3 regions of the Kineococcus deserti genome follow, and region 3 is predicted to be linked to each of the others. Evidence: riboswitches for the same ligand, from Rfam matches in the RefSeq annotation. Region 3 holds a riboswitch; each other region holds the start of a gene.

Region 1 (3,258 bases), on a different contig from region 3:
GCGAGCACGACCGCCGGCCCGGCGGCCAGGGCGCCCGCGAGCGCCAGCCGTCGCTGCTCCCCGCCGGAGAGCTGGAACGGGTTGACCTCGGCGCGGTCGGCCAGGCCGAGCAGCTCGAGCAGCCGCCCGGCCCGGTCGGTGTCGCGCCCCAGGACGGCGGCCGTCGCGGCGGCCTCCTCGCGCACGGTGTGCGCGAGGAACGTGTGCTCGGGGAACTGCGGGACCCAGCCGGTGCGGGCGGCCAGGTCCCGCGAGCGCCAGCGGTGCGGTTCGCGGCGGCCGTCGGCGGCGAGCCCGGCGGCCGCGAGGAGCCGTCCGCTGGTGGGCCGCGCCAGTCCGGCCAGCACCGCCAGCAGGCTGGACTTGCCCGCGCCGCTGTCGCCGGTCACGGGTGTCACGCGGCCCGCGCGGACGGTCACGTCGACGGCGCGCAGGACCGTGGCCGGGGGCCGCGGCCGCAGCCCACGCCGCCGACGGACGAGACCCATCCCCTCGCCCTGCAACAGGTCGCCGTCGACTCGCCACTGCGGGGCGAGGAGCCCGGCGGGTACCGGCAGCGGCTGCGGGTCCGGCACGCCCGGCAGCCACAGGCCCTCGGTCGCGCTGCCCGGCACCAGCACCCGGTCGGCGGGGCCGTCGGCGGCGACCCGGCCGTCCCGGCCGAGGACGACGACGCGGTCGACGTGGGCGCCCCAGCCGGCCAGGTCGTGGTCGACGACGACGAGGGAGCGGCCGCGGGCGGCGTCCAGGACGGCCGCGCGGACGGCGGCCGCGGTGGGGGCGTCGAGCATGGACGTCGGTTCGTCCAGCAGCAGGACGGCCGGGTCGGCGGCCAGCGTTCCGGCCAGCGCCAGCCGCTGGCGTTCGCCCCCGGACAGCGTCACGACCTCGCGGTCCCGCCCGGCGGAGTACCGGGCGGCGGCGTGGGCGCGGGCCACGAGCTGCCAGGTGCGGACGCGGTCGAGGCCGGAGTTCTCCGGGCCGAAGGCGGTGTCGCGGCCGGCCGCCTCGGCGACGACCGCGTCGAGCGGGTCCTGCACGAGCAGGCCGATCTGCCCCGGTACGGGGGCGCGGCCGTCGAGGCGCACGTCGCCGGTGGCCTCGAGGTGGTCCTCCAGCAGACCCGCCAGCGCCCGCAGGACGGTGGACTTGCCGGCGCCGCTGGGCCCGGTGAGCAGCACCCGTTCCCCCGCCGCGACGTCGAGGTCGACGTCGCGCACGAGGGTGCGGCCCCCGGTGACGACGCTGAGTCCTCGCAGCGCGAGGTCAGGCACGGTCGCGACCGGCGGGGAACGCGGACAGCGCGCCGGTGCGGGCCAGGCCGCGGACCAGGGCCCAGCCGCCGAGTCCGGCCACGAGGGCGCCGGAGACGGCGAAGCAGGCGACGTAGAGGACCTGGAACCCCGGCGTCCACGCCCCCGCGTAGTAGGCGAAGAGCTCGTAGACGCCCTCCAGCACCGCGGCGAGCACCCCGCCGAGGACGGCGACGGCCGGGCCGAACCGGCGCCAGGCGAACAGGGCGACGGCCAGTTCGACGCCGATCCCCTGGATCGCGCCGGAGACCAGGACGCCGAAGCCCCAGTGGCTGCCCAGCAGGGCTTCGACGGTGGCGGCGACCATCTCGGCCAGCAGCGCGGCGCCCGGACGGCGCACGATCAGCGCGGCCACGACGGCGGGCAGCAGCCAGACGCCGCTGAGCAGGCTCTGCAGGAACGGCACGGTGACGAAGAACGGGGTCAGGACGGCGTAGAGGACGCCCCACCCCCAGAACACGACGCCGAAGGCGACGCCGAGGACGGCGGCGGTGACGAGGTCGACGGTGCGCCAGCGGGTGGCTCCGCGGGAACGGCTGACGGTGGTGCTCACGGTGTCCTCCTGGAGCAGGAGGGGGACCCGCGGCCGCGGTGGCCACGGGTCGAGACGGCCCGACTCCCTACGCCGGTGTGAACCGGATCAGGTTCGAGGGTCTGCGGATGCCCGCACTCTCAGCGCCCCACGGCGCTCCCCTGTCGTGTGCCCCGACCCTACCCCTGCTGGGCGCTCGCGCTCCCCCCGCACAGCACAATGTGGTGGTGCTGCGGATGATGCGAGGTCCCGACGGCGGCCCGTCCCGGGCGGTCAAGCTGATGACGCTGATCGTCGTGGTCGCCGTCCTCGCCGGCAGCGCCGCCGCGCTGACGCCGGTCCTGGGCTGGCTCCTGGACCTGCTGTAGGGCAGGGTTCGGACCCATGAGCTCGTTCGTCTGGAAGTTCGTCGGCCCCGGAGCCGGCATCCTCGCGACCGCGATCGCGAGCCGCGTCACGAAGAAGGCCTGGGTCGCGGTGACCAAGTCCCCGCCGCCGGACAACCCGGAGGACCCCGACGTGGCGTGGAGGGAAGCGATCGTCTGGGCGCTGGCCTCCGGCGCCATCATCGGGCTGACCCGGCTGATCGTCGAACGTCAGGCCGCCGCCTGGTACCGCAAGAGCTTCGGTGAACTGCCGCCCGGCCTCGGGCCGGGCGACGACGGCGGCGCCAAGGCCAACGCCTGATCCCTTCCGGATGCGGTCCCGCTGCAGCGGTGCTGCAGTGGGACCGCATCCGGGGACGGGCATCGACGGATCTTCGTCCGCCACCTCCCCGGTGTTCGAGGAGGAGGAACCGTGAGCGCATCGGACAAGATCAAGAACGCCGCGCAGGACGTCGCGGGCCGGGCGAAGGAAGCCGCCGGCGGCGCCAAGGACGACGAGGAGCTGCGCCGCGAGGGTCAGAAGGACCAGGCGGCCGCCGACCTCAAGCAGCGCGGCGAGCACGTCAAGGACGCCTTCAAGGGCTGATCAGCCGAACCGCTCCACCAGCCGGTCCTGGCGGGCGTCGACATCGGGGTCGACGACCCGCAGGTCCGGGGTGGCGTCGTGGTGGGCGACGATCTCCCGGGCGCCTGCCGCGAAGCTCGTCGTCGCCGCGAACCCCGGCACGAGCCGCTTGAGCTTGGTGTTGTCGAAGACCACCGAGTGCGCCTTGTCCCCCAGCAGACCCGGCCCGCGGTCGGGCGCCTCCCGCGCGATGACGTCGCTGGGAACGTGCACGAGCTGCGGATCGGGAACCCCGGCGGCCGCACCCAGCGTCCGGGCGATCTGGTCCCACGTCAGGACCTCGTCGCCGGTGATGTGCACGGTGTCGCCGGTGACGGCGGGTTCGCCGAGCAGCGGGACGAAACCCTTGGCGAAGTCGGTGTGGTGCGTCAGCACCCACGTCGAGGTGCCGTCGCCGTGCAC
Region 2 (3,258 bases), on a different contig from region 3:
CCTGGGGATCACCCACTTCGACCTGGCGAACAACTACGGACCCCCCTACGGGGCGGCCGAGACGAACTTCGGCCGGTTGTTCCGCGAGGACTTCAAGCCCTACCGCGACGAACTGGTCATCTCCTCCAAGGCCGGCTGGGACATGTGGCCCGGCCCGTACGGGGACCGGGGCTCGCGCAAGTACCTCACCGCCTCGCTGGACCAGTCGCTGCAGCGCATGGGCCTGGAGTACGTGGACATCTTCTACCACCACCGTCCGGACCCCGACACCCCGCTCGAGGAGACGATGGGGGCGCTGGACTCCATCGTCCGTTCCGGCAAGGCGCTGTACGTCGGGATCTCCTCCTACGGCCCCGAGCGCACGCTGCAGGCCGCGCGGATCCTGCGTGACCTCGGCACGCCGCTGCTGATCCACCAGCCCTCGTACTCGATGTTCAACCGGTGGATCGAGTCCGGGCTGCTGGACGTCCTGGCCGAGGAGGGCGTGGGCTGCATCCCGTTCACCGCGCTGGCGCAGGGTTTGCTGACGAACCGCTACCTGGACGGCGTTCCGGCCGACTCCCGTGCGGCGCAGGGCAAGTCGCTGGACCCGCGCATCCTGAACGACGAGACGCTGCGCCGGATCCGTGGCCTGCAGGAGATCGCGGCCGGTCGCGGGCAGAGCCTGGCGCAGCTGGCGCTGGCGTGGACCCTGCGCGACCGGCGGATCACCACGACCCTCATCGGGGCCAGTTCGGTGCAGCAGGTGGAGGACAACGTCGCCGCGGTGGCGAACCTGGAGTTCTCCGAGGACGAACTCACGGCGATCGACGAGTTCGCCGTCGACTCCGGGGTCGACCTGTGGGCGGGCGTCCGCGAGGGCGGCGAGTAGCCCGGGGCCGGTCCGGCCCGCGGAACTGGGCGCTCAGTCCAGTTCCGCGGTGGAACGGCGGCGGCCGGTGCGCACCGGCACGAACGCGATGAGCAGGCCCAGGCAGGCGAACACCGCGTGCAGCGTGCTGATGGGCCAGTTCAGGTTCAGCGGTGCGCCACCGTCGAGCGCGGCGTAGGCGAAGAGGCCGGCGCCGGCCAGGAACAGGACGATGCCGTACCAGCGCGCTCGGCGGGCGCCGGTGCGCCCGAGCAGGCCCAGCACCCCCAGGACGACGTGCATCGCGCTGCTCAGCGGGTTCACGGCGAACCCGATGACCTGCTGCTCCAGGGTTCCGCCCGTCCAGTTCGAGAAGCCGCTGACGGCGAAGCCGGCCACGCCCAGGACGATCAGCAGGACCCCGGCGATGAGCGACAGGTGTTGTCCAGCCGTGGTCCGCGGGTGGACCGAGAGGTCGGCTCCCGAGAGGTTCAGGCTCATGACTGCTGGTTACCCCGGCGGCGTCTTCTCAAACGGCGCCGGTGTACGGTTCCCGGCGACACGGGGTGCTGCGTGCGGATCGCGCAGCTGAGATCACACCCGTCGAACCTGACGCAGGTAATGCTGACGAAGGGATGTCGCGGCATGGCAGCCGTTGAAGTGGCCGAGGTGAGCCCGCAGGACGTGGCCCGGGTCCGGGCCGCGCTCGTCGAGCGCGCCCCGCTCGTGCAGTGCCTCACCAACTCCGTCGTGCAGACGATCACCGCGAACGTCCTGCTGGCGGCCGGGGCGGCCCCGGCGATGGTCGACAACGTGCCCGAGAGCGCGCAGTTCGCCGCCGTCGCCTCGGCGGTGCTGGTGAACGTGGGAACCCTCGACGAGGTCCGCGCCCGGGCCATGGCGCTGGCCGCGGAGGCGGCGCAGCGCAGCGGGACGCCGTGGGTGCTGGACCCCGTCGCCGTCGGCGGGCTCGCGTTCCGCACGGGCGTCGCGCGGGACCTGCTGCAGTTCGCCCCGACCGTCGTGCGCGGCAACGCCTCGGAGGTCCTGGCGCTGGCCGGCGCCGGAGCGGGCGGTCGCGGCGTCGACTCCACGGCCGGTGCGGAGGAGGCGGTCGAGGCTGCTCGCGACCTCAGCCGCCGCACCGGCGGCGCCGTCGCGGTCTCCGGGGCGGTCGACGTCGTCGTCCACGGCGACCGCACGGTCCGCGTCCGCGGCGGGCACGTCCTGCTGACCCGCACGACGGGGGCGGGGTGCTCCCTGGGTGCCCTCGTCGCGGCCTGCGCCGGGGTGGAGGCCGACCCGCTGCTCGCCGCGGCCACCGCCCACGCCCACGTCGCCCTGGCCGCCGAACGCGCGGCCCGCCGTGCCGCACGGCCCGGCTCGTTCGCCACCGCCTGGATCGACGAGCTCGACGCCGTCGACGCGCCGGACCTCGGATCCGACACGGGACGGTTCGCGTGAGGGGCCGCTTCGAGCCCGCCCTGTACCTGGTCACCGACACCGAGCAGTGCGGCCCGCGCGGGGTGGCCGCGGTGGTCCGCGCCGCCGTCGCCGGCGGGGTCGACGCCGTGCAGGTCCGCGCCAAGCACGGCGCCGACCGCGACCGGCTCGCCCTCGTCCTGGCCGTCCAGGAGGCGTTGCGCGGCACCGGGGTTCCGCTGTTCGTCAACGACGCCGTCGACGTCGCCCTCGTCGCGGGCGTCGACGGGGTGCACCTGGGGCAGTCCGACCTGCCGGCCGCCGACGTGCGACGGATCGCCCCCGACCTGCTGCTGGGGTTGTCGGTCTCCACACCGGAACAGGCCGCGGCCGTCGACCCGGCCGTCGTGGACTACCTCGGCGTCGGCCCGGTCCGCGACACCGCGACGAAACCCGACGCCGCGGCCGAACTGGGCGCCGACGGGGTGCGGGCCGTCGTGGCCGCGGCGCCCGTCCCGTGCGTCGCGATCGGGGGGATCCACCCCGACAACCTGGACACCCTGCGCGGCACCGGCATCAGCGGGATCTGCGTCGTCTCGCAGATCTGCACCGCCGACGACCCCGAACGGGCCGCCCGGGAACTGCGCCGGCAGTGGGAGGGGGCGTGAGCCCCGCCCCCACCGCCCTCACCGTCGCCGGCAGCGACTCCGGCGGGGGAGCGGGGATCCAGGCGGACCTGAAGACGTTCGCCGCCCACGGCGTGTTCGGGACCAGCGCGATCACGGCGCTGACCGCGCAGAACACCCGCGGGGTCCGCGCCGTCCACCCGGTTCCGGCGCGGTTCGTCGCCGAGCAGATCGACACCGTGCTGGACGACATCACCGTGCACGCCACCAAGATCGGCATGCTGGCCGGCGCCGAGGTCGTGTCCGCCGTCGCCGAGGCGTTGCGGCGCCACGACCTCGGGCCCGTCGTGCTGGACCCGG
Region 3 (3,258 bases):
GCGTCGCCGGCGAACTCGTCCAGCCGGTGCTCGACCAGGACGCACGCCGCATCGGTGTCCCGGCGGACCGCTGCGATCGCCGAGCGGACCGCGTCCACGCCGTCGGCGTCGAGCATCGAGGTCGGCTCGTCGAGCAGCAGCAGCGCGGGACCGGCGACCGTGGCCGCGGCCAGGGCCACCCGCTGCAGTTCCCCGCCGGACAGCCCCGTCGTCGACCGGCCCCGCAGGTGGGTCGCGCCGGCCCGGGCCAGCGCCGCGGCCGAGCGGTCCTGCATCGCGGCGGGGTCCACCCCGAGGTTCTCCAGGGCGAACGCCACCTCGTCGTCGACCTCGGGCAGGCAGACGCCGGACTCGGGATCCTGGTGGACGACGCCGACGACGTCGGCGAGGTCGGCGACGCGGTGCTCGCCGACGGCTCGCCCCGCCACCTGCACCGAACCGGTCACCTGGGCGTGGACCGCCTGCGGCACCGCACCGTTCAGCAACCGCAGGACGGTGGACTTGCCTGCTCCCGACGGGCCCAGCACGAGCAGGGCCTCACCGGCCCGCAGGTCCAGGTCGACCGGGCCGACGCCGTCGCCGGTGGGGAACACCGACTCCAGGTTCCGCGCGTGGAGCACCGTCACCGTTCACGCCGCACCAGGGCGGGCTGCGCGGCCAGGCCGTCGCGGACGATGCCGAAGTTGTCCACGACCCCGGTTCGGCGCAGCGCCTCGACGAGGACCCTCGCCAGCAAGCCGCCCAGCAGCAGGCCCGAGACGACCTGCAGGCCGAACCGCAGGGCGAGGATGTCCTGGCCGAACCAGCCGAAGCGCACGGCCGAGAAGAAGAACACCAGCGCCGCGCCGCAGATCCCCGACAGCGCGAACACCCCCCAGCCGAACCGGCGGTAGCGGGTCAGCGCGAAGGGCAGTTCGCTGCCCAGACCCTGCAGCGCCGCGGCCACCAGCAGGATCGGACCGACCGCCGAGCCGAGGAACACCACCTCCACGACCGAGGCGATGACCTCGGCCAGGATCCCCACGCCGGGGCGGCGGACCACCGCCACAGCCAGGGGAGCCACGATGAGCCAGCCGCCCAGCAGCACGTGCTGGGCCAGGTCACCGGCCGGTCCCATCGCGACGGCCAGGACGTTCCAGCCCTGCACCAGCGCCCAGTACAGGAACCCGAAGACGACGCCGAGCACCACCAGCAGGACGACGTCCCGCAGTTCCAGTCGCCTCACGGCCGCGCCCCGCGGTGGCTGGGGCTGTTCACCGAGATCGTCAGGTGGCTGGTGACGTGCTGGACGCTGCGGCCGACCATCGTCCACCCGGCCAGCACGGTTTCCAGGACGCGGCCGAGGTCACCCTCCAGGCGCGTCACGAAGTGCTCGGACTTCCGGAACGTCCCGTTGCCGCGCGCGAAGTCGATGGCGGCGTGGATGTCGCGCATGTGGTCGGGTTCGACCCCGGCCGTGACCTGGTCGGCCAGCGGGTACAGCGCCCACTCCGCCGACGCGAAGGTCCCCGTCTCGCGACCGGCGGGAACGTCCGTGCTGCGCGGACCGGCGCCGCCGGGCAGTTCGCACACCGCCTCCCCGGGGCAGCCGCGCGACAGGTGCACCGCGATCGCGGCGTGCTCACCCGAGGCCGCGACGGCCGCGGACAGGTCGGTGAGCCAGCGCAGCAGGTCCGCCTCCGACCCTCCGGCGTAGGTGCTGACGTCGCCGGTGTCCAGCACCAGCCCCGTGGCGTCGGCGCCGCGCACGGCGCCGAGGATGACGTCGGCGTAGCGGTCGGCCATCACCGCGACGGTGACGCGGGCGCCCACGCCGAAGGCCAGCGGGTCGGCGCGCAGGCGCGCGCGGTCGTCGAGCAGGGGAGTTCCCGTCACGTCGTCCGTCCTCGTGTCCAGCGGGCACGAGCGGGGTTCCGGAGAGGGCACGGTGGAACCGTGCTGGTCGCTCCCTGCGCTGGCATGATCCAGATCAGGTTCAACGGTCGGAGTTCGAGAACTCCCTCTCAGCCCGGCTCACCGGACTCCCGTGCTGCGCGGGACCCTAGCACCCGCCGCAGCGGCGGCCCGGCCCACGACCTGCTCCAGCGGCCCGCGGCCGACGGCGAGCCGCCAGGTGGTGGCGAACAGCATCCCCAGGAGCACGTGCACGGCCAGCAGCGTCGTGGTCTCCCGCGGCCACGCGGCCAGCGCGAGCACGTGGGCGGTGTAGAGGGTCAGCGGCATGCTGCCGAACGCCGCGACCGGGTGGAGGAACCGGGTCAGCGTCGAGGGCAGCAGGCAGCACACCCCGACGACCGCGAGCGCCGTGCCGGCGGTGTGCAGCAGGTCCGGCGGTGTGCCCGAGTGCGGTTCCACCACGGCCAGCCACCACCGCGAGTCCGTCGGGACGGTGCCGTAGTAGTCCTGCGCGTCCAGGGCGGAGGCCCCGAAGCGCCCGGTGAGCGCGGCGCGGCCACCGCCCGGCCCGAGCAGCAGACCGCTGACGATCCAGGAGGAGCCGGCGGCGAGCGCCCCGGCGCCGGCGACCCGCATCGCGACGGTGCTCTCGCGCAGGTCGACCTTGGAGACCGCCAGCCCCAGCAGCAGGTAGCCGGCCCAGCCGACGACGGGGTAGTACCCGGTCAGCGCCAGCGTCTCCAGCAGGTCACCGGGGCGGGCCAGCCAGCCCAGGGTCGGCTGCTCGTACTGCGCGTCCAGACCGGAGGCGCCGCGCACGGCGAAGGACAGCAGCGGCGCCAGCACGAGCCAGGCGCCGGCCAGGACGGCCAGGCGGCGGGCCGGCCACCACAGGAAGGGCAGCACGACGACGAAGGCGACGCCGTAGTAGGCCAGGATGATGGCGACCCGGCTGCCGGCGTCGACGAGGACCAGCCCGAGCAGGGCGATGAGCAGGCCGCGGACCAGGACGCCGGTGCGGGCGGCGGCGCGGGCGTCGCCGCCGCGGCGGGTGGCCAGGCCCAGGGAGAGGCCGGCCAGGACGGCGAACAACCCCGACGCCCGGCCGTGGGAGACGGAGTACAGGGCGCCGGCGAACCCTCCGACCTCCTCGCCGGGCAGCACGTGGATCGACATCATCCCGACGACGGCGACGGCCCGGGCCAGGTCGACACCCACCAGGCGGCCCGAGGGCACCACTCGTCCGGAGGTCACGGCCGACAGTCTGGCGGCCGGGTCCCGGCGTGTCGCCCGCGGTCCCCGCCCGGCCCCGGGGCAGGCTGAGATCCGGCTGGGTGCTCGCCCGGTCGGAGCAGTCGCGCC

Evidence for each region. Region 3 has a riboswitch for thiamine pyrophosphate ahead of ACRYR2_RS14095 (YkoF family thiamine/hydroxymethylpyrimidine-binding protein). Riboswitches for the same ligand answer to the same signal wherever they lie in the genome.
Region 1: it holds a riboswitch for thiamine pyrophosphate, as region 3 does, so the genes downstream of both, ACRYR2_RS21360 (ECF transporter S component) here and ACRYR2_RS14095 (YkoF family thiamine/hydroxymethylpyrimidine-binding protein) in region 3, are expected to answer to the same signal.
Region 2: it holds a riboswitch for thiamine pyrophosphate, as region 3 does, so the genes downstream of both, thiM (hydroxyethylthiazole kinase) here and ACRYR2_RS14095 (YkoF family thiamine/hydroxymethylpyrimidine-binding protein) in region 3, are expected to answer to the same signal.

Annotation. Positions count from the first base shown of each region.
Region 1 covers NZ_JBJLSI010000037.1:24,111-27,368, forward strand. Annotated here, with positions in the region: gene ACRYR2_RS21355 (ATP-binding cassette domain-containing protein) at 1-1,274, opposite strand, end outside; gene ACRYR2_RS21360 (ECF transporter S component) at 1,267-1,866, opposite strand; TPP riboswitch at 1,914-2,018, opposite strand; gene ACRYR2_RS21365 (hypothetical protein) at 2,082-2,213, shown strand; gene ACRYR2_RS21370 (DUF4235 domain-containing protein) at 2,230-2,532, shown strand; gene ACRYR2_RS21375 (CsbD family protein) at 2,644-2,817, shown strand; gene ACRYR2_RS21380 (SDR family oxidoreductase) at 2,818-3,258, opposite strand, start outside.
Region 2 covers NZ_JBJLSI010000007.1:156,074-159,331, reverse strand. Annotated here, with positions in the region: gene mgrA (L-glyceraldehyde 3-phosphate reductase) at 1-871, shown strand, start outside; gene ACRYR2_RS08205 (DUF4383 domain-containing protein) at 905-1,351, opposite strand; TPP riboswitch at 1,403-1,503, shown strand; gene thiM (hydroxyethylthiazole kinase) at 1,496-2,314, shown strand; gene thiE (thiamine phosphate synthase) at 2,311-2,940, shown strand; gene thiD (bifunctional hydroxymethylpyrimidine kinase/phosphomethylpyrimidine kinase) at 2,937-3,258, shown strand, end outside.
Region 3 covers NZ_JBJLSI010000017.1:18,158-21,415, reverse strand. Annotated here, with positions in the region: gene ACRYR2_RS14105 (ABC transporter ATP-binding protein) at 1-620, opposite strand, end outside; gene ACRYR2_RS14100 (ECF transporter S component) at 623-1,225, opposite strand; gene ACRYR2_RS14095 (YkoF family thiamine/hydroxymethylpyrimidine-binding protein) at 1,222-1,875, opposite strand; TPP riboswitch at 1,930-2,038, opposite strand; gene ACRYR2_RS14090 (heparan-alpha-glucosaminide N-acetyltransferase domain-containing protein) at 2,014-3,150, opposite strand.